2 regions of the Paenibacillus sp. J31P316 genome follow, and region 2 is predicted to be linked to the other one. Evidence: a T-box and tRNA genes for the amino acid it is inferred to sense, from the RefSeq annotation. Region 2 holds a T-box; the other holds one or more tRNA genes.

Region 1 (7,578 bases), on a different contig from region 2:
AAGAAATTATCCTGGCTTCCAAAGCTCGTCCTGTCTCTTCTGATCGGAGCGGTGGCCGTCGCCATGCTGATTCCGATTCTGCTGACGTTGACGAACTCGCTGATGACGGAGGAGGAGATCGGCCGCAATTACGATCTGCTTGGGCAGATGGTCGATACCGCGGCGGGCGGCAACGACGCATTCGTGAATTTGAAGCTCCTTCCGGACTGGCTGTCCTTCAAGCAGTACGCGCAGGTGCTGGTGCTGAGTCCGAAGTTTCTCGGCATGTTCTGGAATTCGGCGGCGCTCGTCGTGCCGATCGTCATCGGACAGACGATCGTCGCCTCGCTGGCCGCTTACGCCTTCGCCAAGCTGCGGTTCATCGGGCGGGACAAGCTGTTTCTGGTCTATCTGATGACCATGCTGATGCCGTTCCAGGTCACGCTCGTGCCGAACTATCTCGTCATCGACAAGCTCGGTCTCATGAATCATGCAGCCGCGATCATTCTTCCGGGCATATTCGGCGCGTTCGGCGTGTTCATGATGCGTCAGTTCATGTCCCATATACCGTATGCCTACACCGAAGCCGCCAAGATCGACGGAGCCGGGCAATGGACGATTTTCGCGCGCATCATGCTGCCGCTTATCAAGCCGGGATTGGCTGCATTGACCGTTCTCTTGTTCATCGACTACTGGAATATGATCGAGCAGCCGCTTATTTTCCTTCGTGATGCGGCGAAGCAGCCGTTGTCGCTTTACTTGGCGCAGATCAATCAATCGGCGCGGGGCATCGGTTTCGCCGCTTCCGCGCTGTACATGGCCCCGATGGTGCTGCTGTTCCTATATGCGGAGTCCTACTTCGTCGAAGGCATTCAACAATCGGGCATCAAAGGATAACTCGGGAGTGATCGTCATGGAAGAACGGACGTCAAAGTCCAGAAAACGCAAGATTCGGTTCATCGCGAGCGTGTTCCTCGTGCTTCTAGCCGGCTGTACGCTTGCAGGCAATTCGCTGCGGGCGTTATCGCTGCCGAAGGTCTATACGGCCGTTCCGTCCACGGGTTCGCTTGCGCATGATTACGAAGGCAGCGCTACGATACAACCGGGCGAGGTGAGAGAGCTTGCGAATCCGGCAGGGTGGAAAGTCGCGAAGGTGCTCGTTAAGCAAGGAGACCGCGTGCATAAAGGTCAGCTGCTGGTGCAATACGACGACTCGGATGCCTTGCTGGAGCTGGCCGATCAACAGGCGGCGCTGAAGAAGCTCAATCTGTCCATTCATCAGTTGGAGACCAATTATATCGAAGCTGCGAGCGGGGATAGCGCGTCTGCGAAGGCTGCCGCTGCAGGCGCGATCGAAACGGCCAAGCTCGACATCGCGAGCGGGCAGCAGCACGTACAGCATCTGCAGAAAACGATTGCCGAGAGCAGGCAGATCACGGCGCCATTCGATGGTATCGTCACGAAGGTCAACGCGGCATCGGGACTCGATTCGGGAGGCTTGCCGGATATTACGCTGTCCGACGCAGCCAAGGGCTACCAGCTTCAATTGCTCGTTCCGGGCGAAACGGCCGCCTTGCTCCATATCGACGATACGCTGGATCAGATTACGCTGGCGGAGGCGGATAACCGGACGCTCTCAGGCACAATAACGGCTATCGAGGAGGTTGCGGCCGGAGGGTCGGATATGACGGGCGGCGACGAGTCCGGTGCGAATACGGAAGTCAGCTCGTCGTACAAGTTGACCGTCGCATTCAAGGACGATAGCCTGCACGGAGGCGAGAGGGCACTGGTCAGGCTGTCCGAGTCGGGAGGAGACCAGCTGATCCTCGTCCCGAACGAAGCCGTCCATAAGAATGATCAGGGGTCCTACGTCTTCACGGTCAGAGCCGAGGAAGGGCCGCTCGGCAATGCGTATTATGCCGCGGAAACGCCGGTAAAGGTCGTCGATTCGAACGAATACGTGACGGCGGTCAGCGAGGGGCTGTTCGAGCAGCAGGAAGTCATAATCAACAGCAGCAGCTTCATTATGGATGGAGTACGTGTCCGGCTGTAAGTCGTTGACTGCCAGCAAAACCCGACCAGATGTTCTCCGGACGATGACTCGCATCCGGATCGTGGAGTTTGTTGAGATTATGTTGACTTCGAACTTTCATTCATGGTATATTAACTCTCGCCGCTTCTTAGGAAAGCTTGAAGCGACATCTGCCGGATGTGCGGTCGTGGCGGAATTGGCAGACGCGCTAGATTCAGGTTCTAGTGGTGTAACAGCCGTGGAGGTTCGAGTCCTCTCGACCGCACCAACCATTCAAACCCAAGAAGCCTTGCTGATGCAAGGCTTCTTTTTTGTGGCAGGAGTCAATTGAGCGAAGCTCTGAATCAATGTTGAAACATAAGGTTTTAATTCCAATTTATTCCTTTATGTTGCAGGAAAAACTTTTCTCTGTTGACTTTATATTTTGATTCGTGATATATTAAATTTCGCCGCTTCTAACGAAAGCTTGAAGCGACATCTGCCGGATGTGCGGTCGTGGCGGAATTGGCAGACGCGCTAGATTCAGGTTCTAGTGGTGTAACAGCCGTGGAGGTTCGAGTCCTCTCGACCGCACCAACCATACAAACTCAAGAAGCCTTGCTGATGCAAGGCTTCTTTTTTATGCATTTTAGTGTATTTAAGTAACTCGTCCAAGCTAACGCATCGTTATTTTCATAGCATGTCAATATCAGGAAAGAAAGGAGTTGATTATGCAAATGGTGAAAAAATTAATCGATTATAATGTGAGCGTTCCAGCCGTCGTTACGAATGCCGTTCAAATCGACGTTCCGCAAACGCCGGCCAAAGTCATTTTGGCTGAGCTCGGCATCTTTATTATCCCGGAAGCGGTAAACAATCGCGTAACTTTAACGGCTACCATCGGAGCTGCAGCGACGTCCGGTAACGTCGTAGACGTGTTGTTCCGCGTATTTCGCGGCAACCAAGAAATTTTTTACGCGCTGCAAGGCCTTGAAGAGGGATACGAGCATTACGGCATCGTGACGCTGCAAGTGATCGATATTAACGTGCCGCCCGGCGCGCACGGATATTCTTTGTACGTGGAGAAGCAAACGGAAGAATCGGAGGCAACCGTAATCGGTCCGATTAATCTCAGCGCGGCCGTATACGAGGTGTAAGGCGGACATGCTTATAGCCGATCAAGAGGGGAAGAAAAGTCGAGGAGCGCTCCTCGACTTTCTTTTTTAACCTTGCATGCATACATATTTTTCCTGATGCTGACAAATAATGAAAGGAATGCAGATTGAAGAGAGGACGAACGTACATGAACAAGGGCAAGTTTGCTTTGGTTTTGCTTGCTTGCACGCTTGCGGCCGCGGCGGCGGCGCCCCGGCACGAGACGGCAGCGGCAGCGAAACAGGAACAACGACAGCAACGGCAAATCATTCGTCATCGCGAAGTGGCGATCGTCATCGACGATTTCGGCAATGGCATGACGGGGACGCCGGAGATGCTGCGTCTGCCCGTGAAATTCACGACGGCGGTCATGCCGTTCATGCCGACCACGAAGCAGGACGCGGAGCTGTCCCATAAGCTTGGCAACGACGTCATCGTCCATATGCCGATGGAGCCGGTTCGGGGCAAGCCTGAATGGCTCGGCCCCGGCGCCATTACGACTGCCATGAGCGATGCGGAGATCCGCAAGCGCGTGGAAGCCGCCATAGATGATGTACCTCATGCCGTCGGCATGAACAATCATATGGGCTCCAAGGTAACGGCGGATGAACGTGTCATGCGCGTCGTGCTGAGCGTAGTGAAGGAACGAGGCTTGTTCTTCCTGGACAGCCGGACGACGTACAAGACGGTGCTCCCGAAGCTGACGGCCGAGATGGGCGTCCCGCTGTTGTCGAACCAAGTCTTTCTCGACGACGTCTATACGACCAGCCATATTTCCAAGCAAATCGGCGTGCTTCGCAAATACCTGGAGAGTAACGAGTCCTGCATTACGATCGGCCATGTAGGTCCGCCAGGTAAATTGACAGCAGCCGTGCTGAATGCCGCCATTCCCCAAATGCAGGGGGAGACGCGATTCGTACGTCTGTCGGAAATGCTCGTTCCGTCAGCGGAGAAGGATATAATTCCGCACCCCTGATGTAATGGCAGCCGCGATTTCCGTTTGTTTGACGGGGTCGGTCAGCATGCGCCGGTCGCCTTCGTGACTAATGAAGCCCAGCTCGACGATAACGGCGGGCTTCTTGACGACATTTAGCAAATAGAAGGGCTTCCCTATTCGGGGGAGCCCTTTCGTGTTTTGTCTGCGATTCATCGCGTCTTGGATGCAGAACGCAAGAAGCGCGCTCTGTCCTTCGTTCTGATGCAGCACGAGAGGGCCGTATTCGGTTCGGTCGGGCGCCCAATTCACATGGATGCTGATCAGGATCTGCGCATCGATTTCCTTCGTCAGCTGACTGCGCTGGGACAAATCCCGTCTGTGCCGGGAAGACGACGGATTCCAACGGTTATCGTCGCTGAGCGCATAGTCGCCGTTGCGGTTCAGGATCGCGCGGATACCGTTGTTTTGGAGCAGCAAATACAATTTTTTGGCGACGGCTAGATTAATGTCCTTCTCCAGGAGTTCCTCATGATGGGCGCCGCCGTCAATTCCTCCGTGCCCGACGTCGATCAATACCTGGGCCGTCGGCAGCGCGCGGCTGTAATCCGTCGGCAGCATGCTGTCTAGCGAGAACTGCAGGGAGGCGTCGGGCAATGCCGTTTGCTCTTCTGCTTGATTCACCGGTTCGGAATACGATTGTCTCGAAGCCAAACAGCTGATCAGGATTACAGCTGCGCAGAATGACAAGCCCAAGCGAATCGATAACTGCATCATTCGTTGTCCTCGCATCGGCATTATCCTCCTTTTCCAAATTGATTATGCTTAGCGTGGCACATACCAAGGGAACTCATTCATGTTTGAAAGAAATCATTCGCGGGGACACTGTTTATTAGGAGCAACAACAAAGTTCATGCAAAGAGGAGCGTGGCTGTTATGGCAGTGGAAAAACCCGAGGATTACATCAAATACATGACGGGCAAAGTCGTGGACTTCATGGAAACGCCGCAGGGAGAACGCAGCGAAAAACGCAAAAAAGCCAAAGCTGCCAAAGAGCCTTGGCTGACGCGCTGGTTCGGTCTGGGCGGTTTCGCGATCGCGCAATGGATGCAGTCTCGAGATATTGAGACTGCGGAATTCAAATTGGTTCAAGAAGAAAAAATCTAGAGCGATTAAATTATCAGCTTTAAAGTGATCCTTAAAGTGATCCGATCACCGATAAAATCGGCCTTCCTGGTTCAGCGCTTCAATCGGAATGTATCTCGTACCGGGAAACGATTGGTCGAACGCCACGAACAGCTTGTCGTTATTCCAACGGTGATAGCCGACGGCCGGAAGGACATAAAGGACGGATGACTTGAAAAGTTCGGCCGTATACCGAATTTGCGCCAGCTTATCGAGCATGCCCGTAAGTCCGGTTATCTGTTGATTCGAGAGCGGCGCTTGATTCAGCCAGGGCATCCGTTCGAACGGATCGAAGGTTCGGTTCGTTTTGGCTGCCGCCAGCTTGCTTAACTCGACCGTTGATTTCCCGGCGGACAAGGCTGCCGGATGGCGTGATTTGGTTTGCGCCACCCAGGCGCTATCCGTTATGGGCAGCGCTTCTCCCGTCCAGGCATCCAAGTAATAGGTTTCGGCGTTAGGGGCCGTCCATTTCCAAGCGGCCAGCATAGGGGAAAGATAGAGCCGTTCCAGATGGAGCGGTTTTTTGGCGATTTCGCTATAGCTGCCAATCAAGCCTTGGCGGAGCAGCGCATCGTACATCGTATTGGGATCAAAGGCAGGATGGCTGCCAGCGCCGTATTCGCCAAGCGCGTAATCGCCTTCGGGCGTTGCGTTGACGATCATGTATCCGACCGGTTTCCCGGCAGCCGTAAACGTGACGAGCCAGCCGTGCGTGCCCGGGCCGAGCGGAACGATGGTCGTCGCAGCCGATTTCCAGGCTTTGAAGGCGGACTGATTCGATAACGCATCGGTCCAGGTTTGGACATGCTGCTGCAACGGCGTACTGACGGCTTGTACGGAAGCGGCCGGCACGGAAGCCACGGAAGCCGAAGCTGCCAGCGGCGATAGGGTCGTAAGCAGCAACGCCGACAATACGGCGGCGATCATCGCGGTCCAAGTTCTCATAAACGGCATCACCTGCTGTTTCTGTAGAATGGTTGACGAAGGGCTGACAGTACCTGACAACGCCATTGTATCGCAATGCCGCCGGGGAAGTTGTTGGTTTCTGTCAGGGAAGCGGGACAAGCCTTGTTCTAATTTTGCCGATTAAAGGGGACGGCCAGCCGGTCGCCCCAGTTCTTGTCGCAAAACCGCTAACCGATGCCCTGCAAATAAAAAATGCCGCAATTTATGGCGGAGACGCTGACGCGCGGCTCATATTGCCAGCGAATTTCTTCCTGCCTGCGCTCGTACTGTTCCGCGATAGCGGGGCGGTTCTCTTCCTCGACGGCTTCGATTAACGGCTCGTAATAATGACGAATGGTCGACAGTTCCTCGTCGAGCCGTTTGGAAGCGGCATCCGCCCAGCTGTAATCATACGTTCGCAGCTTGCGTTCGAGCGTTCCTTCGGCAATGGAGGCCGCCTTGTTCAGCGTGATCGCGTTTTTGGCGGTATGCACGTTCGGCGGGAGCTTCGGCGTCATGCGATGCTGAAGCAGGCGGTCGCTGAACTGCTCCAGGCATTGGCCGGTTGCCAGCGAGATGCCGAAGGAATGAATCTCCTCGCGTTTCATGTCGCATTGGAATTCTACTTTCATATTAACCCCGAGCCATGCGCTGTAAGCAGTCGAATGAAGCGGGTGACTGGTGCGCTTCTCCGGCTCTTGGAACAGACAGAGGTAATTGCCGCCGATCTTGGCGGACTGGAACAGCTGATCCAGCCGGCGCGAACCGAAATGCAGATCCTCCCGCGGAAGCCTGACGTTTACATTCGACGCGCTGTTCAAATAGCCGAAGGAACGGCCGAATGCAGCGTCTGCGGATGTCCCGGAGCCGCTGCCCGGCGCAGCGGCGGGGGGAGGAAGCTGGGCGGCTTTCGCGGCGGCAGCTTCATCGTATTTGGCTTTATCCGTTACGAGCAGCATGGACATCGTCTCCGGATCGGCGCCGGTGCGGTCGACGAAGCTCCAATAGAAGGGACGGTTCGTCAAATCGCGGTCCGCGCGGGGCGACAGCTTCACATGATAATGCGCCGGGGACTTCTCGACGATCTGGCAGTCCGTCGCCTCTAGATACCGCCCGACGAACTTGTGGATTTGGCGTTCGTTCATGGTCTCACCTCGATGGTCTGCCCGACGGCGTTCAGGACGGAATTGACGGCTGCCAGATCGGCAGGCTCTTCGAGCTCGACCTCGTCCCTGATCCGGCTGAGCGAATTGCCGAGCTCCGCGATGCCTTCCTTGAGCGCGTCTTTATTCGTGCCGGCTTCCAGCATAAGACGGGCAAGCCTTTGCTCCAGCGTCTCGTTCTTCTCGAACCGTTCCAAGATGTGGTC
Region 2 (7,578 bases):
TGACTTTCTTGCCCGCTTCGACGCCGCCTTTGATGCCGAACGTCAGAATCGCGCCTTGGCCCTTCGGCAAATATTTCTGCGCGAGATCGTAAGACGGATGGCTCGGCAACCCCGGGTAATTGACCCACTCGACTGCCTCGTGCTGTTCCAGGAACTGCGCGACGGCCAGCGCGTTCGAGCAATGGCGGTCCATCCGCAGGTGGAGCGTCTCGAGTCCTTGCAGCAGCAGGAACGAGTTGAACGGCGATATCGCCGCGCCCGTGTCGCGCAGCAGCTGGACGCGCATTTTGATAATATACGCAACCGGTCCGACGGCATCCGTATAGACGACGCCGTGATAGCTAGGATCCGGCTCGGTCAGACCCGGGAACTTGCCGCTGCTTTTCCAATCGAAGTTGCCGCTGTCGACAACGACGCCGCCGATGGACGTGCCGTGGCCGCCGATAAATTTCGTCGCGGAATGAACGACGATGTCCGCGCCGTGCTCGATCGGCCGGCAGAGGTACGGGCTCGGGAACGTATTGTCGATAATCAGCGGAATGCCGTGCTTATGGGCAATGTCCGCCACCGCTTGAATATCAACGATGTCCCCTTTCGGATTGCCGATCGTTTCGGCGTACAGCGCTTTCGTTTTGTCCGTGATAGCCGCTTCGAAATTAGCGGGGTTCGACGGGTCGACGAACGCGACGTTGATGCCGAGCTTCGGCAGCGTATGCGCGAACAGGTTGTACGTACCGCCGTACAAGCTGTTGGCCGATACGATTTCGTCGCCGGCTTGGGCAATGTTCAGAATCGCATATGTAATCGCCGAAGAACCGGAAGCGACCGCAAGCGCGGCAGGAGCGCCTTCGAGTGCGGCTACCCGCTTCTCGAAGACATCGCTAGTCGGATTCATGATTCGGGTATAAATATTGCCGAATTCTTGCAAGGCGAATAAATTCGCCGCATGGTCCGTGTCTCGGAAACCATAGGAAGTCGTTTGATAAATCGGCACTGCGCGCGAAAGGGTCGTCGGGTCAATTTCCTGGCCGGCGTGAACGGATAGCGTTTCGATCGAAAGTTTGCGTTGCTCGGACATTGGATCGTTCCTCCTCACATGAATGGACGGGCCCCCAAAAAGACCCTATCTTTTCCATTGTCGCATAATCAAGTGCCGAGAACAATGAGAGACTTCAGCTTTTCTACTAGTTTCGGTCCAATACCCTTGACGCGGAGCAGGTCGTCGACGCTTCGGAAGGTCCCGTTGCGCTCGCGTTCCGACACGATGGCGCTCGCCTTCGCGGCACCGATGCCGGGAAGGGCGTCGAGTTCCTCCGCCGAAGCATGGTTGACGTCGATTTTGCCGGAAACCGATGCGTCCGGTTGAGTTGTCGAACCCGATTGACCCGCCTGATCCGAATTCTTGGCGGGTGCATTAGACGCAGTTTGCTCCGATCTCCCGAATTCGTCCGAATCCGCGCCAGCTCCAGCTCCAGCAGATGCATCCCCTCTTATGTCTGGACCCGCTCCTTCCTTCACATCGCCCTGTTCATCTGCAGTTGCCGCTGACGACTCTGGTGATGATAACATTGGAGCAGTTGCCTCTGACTTCACGTCAGCTGCTTTGGTCGGAAGCTTCGCGTCTTCGTCCTTCTCTGCGTTCTTCTCTGCGTCTCTCTCTTCCTCCGCCTTTTGCTGCTCCAGCGGCGCCAGCGCGCGGCTTACCTGCGCATTCATCGCCGTCCAGCCTGGCTGGTTGCTTGAACCGCCCGGCAGCAGCGCCATAACGATCAAGACGGCGGACACTGCCATGCACAAGCCCGCGCCAAGCCAATAGCCTTTCCATCTGTTTCGCAACCCTGATCGATTGAGCACAACCTTTCACTCCTTTCATCGTTGCACGATACGATTTCCATAAAAATGGTCATGATGGCCTTGCCGGTATGCATATCGTAGTAAGAGCATCATGGTTCCGGTGAACGCTGCACGCTGCCGCAGCCTCGAATGTTCAGCCTTGTGCATGGCTGACGCTTGCGAAGCGAGGCCAGCGCGCGGGCTTTACCGATTGGAAAAATGCTGTTGAAGCTGCGCTGATGCAAAAAAGGCGCATGGGAGGGATTGCAATGAATGTCGGGTTTATCGGGATTGGGAGCATGGGCAGCCTGCTAATAGATGCTTTCATCGGATCGGGAGCACTCAAGCCATCGCAAATTACGGCCAGCAATCGAACGTTCGCGAAAGCCATTTGCTTAGCCGACCGTCATCCCGGCCTTAAGGCTGTCCCTTCGAACCGAGAAGCGGTTATCGATCAGGATATCGTCTTCCTCTGCATCAAGCCGGTGGAATTCAAAACGGTGCTGGACGCCATCCGCGATCATCTGCTGCCGAATCAACTCGTCATTTCGATTACGAGCCCCGTCCTGCTGGAGCAGCTGGAGGATTCGCTCCCCTGCAAAATCGCCAAGGTCATTCCGAGTATCACCAACTACATGTGCAGCGGCGCTTCGCTGTGCATGTACGGCAGCCGCATGACCGACGCCGACATCGTCAGGCTGAACGGCCTGCTCTCCTATATAAGCGAACCCCTTCAAATCGACGAAGCGCATACGCGCATCGTCTCGGATTTATCCAGCGTCGGTCCCGCCATCATGGCCTGCCTGCTGCAGCGCTTTATCGACGCGGCTGCCGAGGAGACCGGCCTCCCCCGCGAGCAGGCACGTCTGATCGCCAGCGAGATGCTCCTCGGTACGGGACAGCTGCTGACATCCGGCGGCATGTCTCCGGAAGACCTGCAGGCGCGGGTCGTCGTTCCCGGAGGCATTACCGCGCAGGCGTTGGCGCTTCTGAACCGGGAGCTCGACAGCGTGTTCAACCGCGTCATCATGGCTACCCACGCCAAATATCGCGAGGACCTGGAGAAGGTCGCCGACATTTTATACGGCAAAGAGGTGAACGGCCCTTAACGCATGCTTTGCGTTAAGAGGTCGTTCACCTCTTTTTTCGTATCTATGCCGATTAGCCGACTACGATGTTAACGAGCTTGCCTTTAACGACGATCAGCTTGCGAACGGTCTTGCCCGCGATGGCTTCGGCCACTTTCTCCGACGCTTTAGCGATCCGTTCCATTTCGGCTTCGTCCGTGTCCGCTGCGATCGCGATGCGGTCGAGAATTTTGCCGTTCACCTGCACGACGATTTCGACCTCTTGGTCGACGGTCCATGCTTCCTCGTACGTCGGCCAAGCGGCATACGACAGAGCGTCCGTACGGCCCAGCTTCGACCACAATTCTTCCGCGATGTGCGGCGCGAGCGGCGAGAGCATTTGCACGAAATGTTCCATCGCTTCGCGCGGCAGCCCCTCGGCTTTGTAGGCATCGTTGACGAAAATCATCAGCTGGCTGATGGCCGTGTTGAAGCGCAGGTTCTCGTAATCGTCCGTCACTTTCTTCACGGTGCGGTGCCATGTGCGCTTGAGCGCATCCGAAGCTTCGCCGCCGACCTTCTCGTTCAGCTCGCCGTTGTCTCCGATGAACAGACGCCATACGCGGCCGAGGAAGCGGTACATGCCTTCGACGCCGTTCGTGTTCCATGGCTTCGTCGCTTCGAGCGGTCCCATGAACATCTCGTACATGCGAAGCGTATCCGCGCCGTACACGTTCACGATATCGTCCGGGTTGATGACGTTGCCGCGGGATTTGGACATTTTCTCATTGTTCGTGCCGAGGATCATCCCTTGGTTGACGAGCTTGTGGAACGGTTCCTTCGTATCGACCACGCCGATATCGTAAAGCACCTTATGCCAGAAACGCGCGTAGAGCAAGTGAAGCACCGCGTGCTCCGCGCCGCCAATATAGAGATCGACAGGCAGCCATTCCTTCTGCTTCTCTTTGGAGCAGAGTTCTTGGTCGTTGTGCGGATCGATGAAACGCAGGTAGTACCAGCAGCTGCCCGCCCATTGCGGCATCGTGTTCGTCTCGCGGCGCGCGCGCATGCCTGTTTCCGGATCCACCGTTTCTACCCATTCTGTCACGTTGGCGAGCGGCGATTCACCGGTACCCGACGGCTTGATTTGATCAACGTCCGGCAGCAGAAGCGGAAGCTGATCATCCGGAACCGGCTTCATCGTGCCGTCCTCCAGATGGAGAATCGGAATCGGCTCGCCCCAATAGCGTTGACGGCTGAACAGCCAGTCACGAAGACGGTACGTCACTTTGCCTTGGCCTTTGCCTTCTGCTTCGAGCCACTCGATCGCTTTGGCGATCGCTTCCTCGGTGCCGAGACCGTCCAGGAAGCCGGAGTTCACATGCGGACCTTCGCCGGCGAAAGCCGCCTCGGTCACGTCTCCGCCCTGTACGACCTCCAGGATCGGCAGATTGAATTGCTTCGCGAACTCCCAGTCGCGCTCGTCATGACCCGGAACCGCCATGATAGCGCCCGTTCCGTAGCCTGCCAGCACGTAGTCCGCGATCCAGATCGGCACGCGCGAGCCGTTGATCGGGTTAATCGCGTAGGCGCCAGTGAATACGCCGGATTTGTCTTTGTTCAGGTCCGTACGCTCCAGATCACTCTTGCGCGCAGCCGTATCCTGATAGTCCTTCACCGCTGCCTGCTGGTCGGCCGTCGTAATGGCTGCCACAAGCTCATGCTCAGGCGCAAGCACGCAATACGTCGCGCCGAACAGCGTGTCCGGACGGGTCGTGAAGACGACGAGCGAAGCGTCATGGCCGTCGATCGCGAACGTGACTTCCGCTCCCTTGGACTTGCCGATCCAGTTGCGCTGCATGTCCTTGATGCTCTCCGTCCAGTCCAGCTCTTCCAAATCCTCGAGCAGGCGTTCCGCGTATTCCGTAATGCGAAGCACCCATTGGCGCATCGGCTTGCGAATTACCGGATGGTTGCCGCGCTCGCTGAGGCCGTTGATAACTTCTTCGTTCGCCAAGACCGTACCGAGCGCCGGGCACCAGTTGACCGGTACTTCCGCTACATAGGCAAGACCTTTATTGAACAGCTGGATGAAAATCCACTGCGTCCATTTGTAATAATCCGGATCCGTCGTGCTGAATTCGCGGTCCCAGTCGTACGAGAAGCCGAGCGACTTGATCTGGCGGCGGAAATTGTTGATGTTCTTGACCGTAATCTCGCGCGGATGCTCGCCCGTATCGAGCGCATGCTGCTCGGCCGGCAGTCCGAAGGCATCCCAGCCCATCGGATGGAGGACATTGAAGCCTCGCATTCTTTTGTACCGAGACACGATATCCGTAGCCGTATAGCCTTCCGGATGGCCGACGTGAAGTCCGGCTCCCGATGGATACGGAAACATATCGAGCGCGAAAAACTTCTGTTTGCCCGCGTCCTCCGTCGTTTTGAACGATTTGTTCTCGTCCCAATGCTGCTGCCATTTCGGCTCGATCACAAGCGGGTTATAACCGTGTTGATCCTGGCGTTCCTGTGTCATTTTCCATTAGCCTCCCTATTTATCCATCCTGTGCGCGCATGCCCGTACCGCAGAAGGCAATAAAAAAACCTCCCGCCCCCAGCGATATTCGCTAGGGACGAGAGGATTACGCTCCCGTGGTACCACCCTAGTTAACGGTCGGCATTCTTTGCCGCCCGTTCACTCTATTCCCTTATCGCGGGCGAATCGGCATGCTTTCACTGATCGTTCCATCAGCTGCATACGGCTCCAAGGCGAGTTCGCTTCACGTTGGTCCGGCTTCCACCACCCGCCGGCTCTCTTGACCTAACGCTCCCGAAGCTACTGCTCCTCTTCAACGCCTTGCTTATTTAATAAACATGATTAGCTCGATTATAAAGAAGTAGCAAAGCCAATGTCAAGGCAAGAAGCGCCTAAACCCGCAAGATAGCGACAGCTTTCACTTCACGGCGGCAAAAAACAACCGTTCCGTATCGTCATCGGCCGGATCCAGCTTGAAGTCCCCGAACAGGTCCACTTTCGAGAAGCCCACCGCGAACAGTGCCTCCTTGATCCATTCCGCATCGTACGCGCGCTGTACATGCGTTTCCTCGATGCGCGCATACGACCGCCCCCGGCTGCCGGGAGCTTCGGCGAAAATCGTTAAATGATGCTCGATTTCCATCCGTTCCTCGTCCAGCTCGCTCGTCCATATGTAAGCGATGTCCGGTTCATCCAGCAAGAATGGCTGCTCCTCCGCATACCGGCGAAGCGTCCCGGGCGCATGGACATCGAACAGAAACACGCCGCCGGGCTTCAAGCCTCGGAGCGTAGCCGTGAACGCGGCGATCACGTCGTCTTCCTCGGTCAAATAATTGATGCAGTCGCAGAACGACAACACGCTGTCCGCGGGTTCGGCGATTTCCCATTCCGTCATATCCTGCTCCAGCCATGTAACGCTGCCTCCAGCTCCAGTCCCTGACCCCGGGCCAGAGTCTTCCTGCTTGCTGCGGCCAACCGTCAACATATCGGAAGAGATATCAATGCCGTATACCGCATAACCCGAGCGCGCGAGCGGAAGCGCAATGCTTCCCGTGCCGCAGCCCAGATCCACGACAGTCGAAGGCTTCCCATACCGCTGCCAGCAGGATTCCGCGAACGCGATCCATGCCGGATAAGGCATGTCCGCCATCAAGCGGTCATAGACGGCGGCAAACTGCGTATAAGCTTCCATCCGTGCCGCCCCCTACTTCGAGCCGTCCGGCTTCGGCGCTGGTCGCCCGATCGAAGACCCGTTCGCCGTAACCGATGCCGCCGGCGTCGAAACGTTGGCTTCAGCAGATGTCTCGCCTTCTTCGGCGGCAGAAGCCGCGCCCTTCTCCGTCAGCTTCGTCCAGCTGCCTTCCTGCGTGACGAGCCCGTCGCGCATGAGCTTGCCGAGCGCGCGCTTGAAGGCGCCTTTGCTGATGTCGAACTTTTGCTTGATGATATCGGCTTGGGTTGCATCCGAGTAAGGCATCGCGCCGTTCGGGCGCTCCTTCATGAACGCCAGAATCCGGTCGGAATCCTCCAGCCGGCCGACTTCCTTGCGCTGATTCATCGACAGGTTGACGCGTCCGTCCTCGCGCACGAAGGTCACGCGGGCCTTCACGCGTTCGCCTAGCCGCAGCAGCCGGGTACGGTCGCCCGCCGGAATGAAGCCGTATGCGCCGAAGCCTAGAACGCCGCCGTCGATCATGACGAACGAGCCAATCTTGAGGGTCTTCGTCACCCAGCCCTCGATCCAGGTGTTATGCCAGGTGGTAGGCGCGTTGAATGCCAGCTCGGCCAGCTCTTCCTCGAACGCAACCTTCGCTACCAAACGGCCGATCTTGTCGTGCGCAAGGATAACATGCACCTCGTCGCCGCGCTTCGGACGAAGCTCCTTCAGCTCCGGCTGCTCCGACAAAGGGAGCAGCAGCTGCCTGCCGAGCCCCATCTCGAGGAAAGCGCCGATACGCGGGTGAATGTCCGCCACCGCGAGCCGGGACACTTGTCCGAGCTGGATCAGCGGCTTTTTCATCGTCGCGGCTATCCTGTCCTCGGAATCGAAGAACAGGAAGACGTCATAGAATTGCCCGATTTGCGGGCGATGGCCGACAAGCTCGGTATAATGCATGAGCACTTCGTTCTCGCCGTCGGTCATAA

The links. A T-box is a leader RNA that pairs with one kind of tRNA and senses whether it is charged. The one in region 2 lies ahead of leuS (leucine--tRNA ligase), so its partner is inferred to be a tRNA-Leu.
Region 1: it has a tRNA-Leu gene. The T-box ahead of leuS (leucine--tRNA ligase) is inferred to sense a tRNA for this amino acid. The anticodon was not compared.

Annotation. Positions count from the first base shown of each region.
Region 1 covers NZ_JBWDNI010000001.1:776,509-784,086, reverse strand. The annotation lists gene AC0YNU_RS03360 (carbohydrate ABC transporter permease) at 1-876, shown strand, start outside; gene AC0YNU_RS03355 (efflux RND transporter periplasmic adaptor subunit) at 893-2,032, shown strand; tRNA gene AC0YNU_RS03350 (tRNA-Leu) at 2,193-2,279, shown strand; tRNA gene AC0YNU_RS03345 (tRNA-Leu) at 2,501-2,587, shown strand; gene AC0YNU_RS03340 (exosporium protein C) at 2,728-3,147, shown strand; gene AC0YNU_RS03335 (divergent polysaccharide deacetylase family protein) at 3,294-4,121, shown strand; gene AC0YNU_RS03330 (N-acetylmuramoyl-L-alanine amidase family protein) at 4,089-4,871, opposite strand; gene AC0YNU_RS03325 (YqzE family protein) at 5,016-5,246, shown strand; gene AC0YNU_RS03320 (hypothetical protein) at 5,292-6,209, opposite strand; gene AC0YNU_RS03315 (YqhG family protein) at 6,398-7,354, opposite strand; gene AC0YNU_RS03310 (DEAD/DEAH box helicase) at 7,351-7,578, opposite strand, start outside.
Region 2 covers NZ_JBWDNI010000018.1:28,772-36,349, forward strand. The annotation lists gene AC0YNU_RS28390 (homocysteine synthase) at 1-1,078, opposite strand, end outside; gene AC0YNU_RS28395 (ComEA family DNA-binding protein) at 1,147-1,854, opposite strand; gene comER (late competence protein ComER) at 2,103-2,942, shown strand; gene leuS (leucine--tRNA ligase) at 2,995-5,433, opposite strand; T-box leader at 5,524-5,759, opposite strand; gene AC0YNU_RS28410 (class I SAM-dependent DNA methyltransferase) at 5,852-6,625, opposite strand; gene AC0YNU_RS28415 (CvfB family protein) at 6,638-7,578, opposite strand, start outside.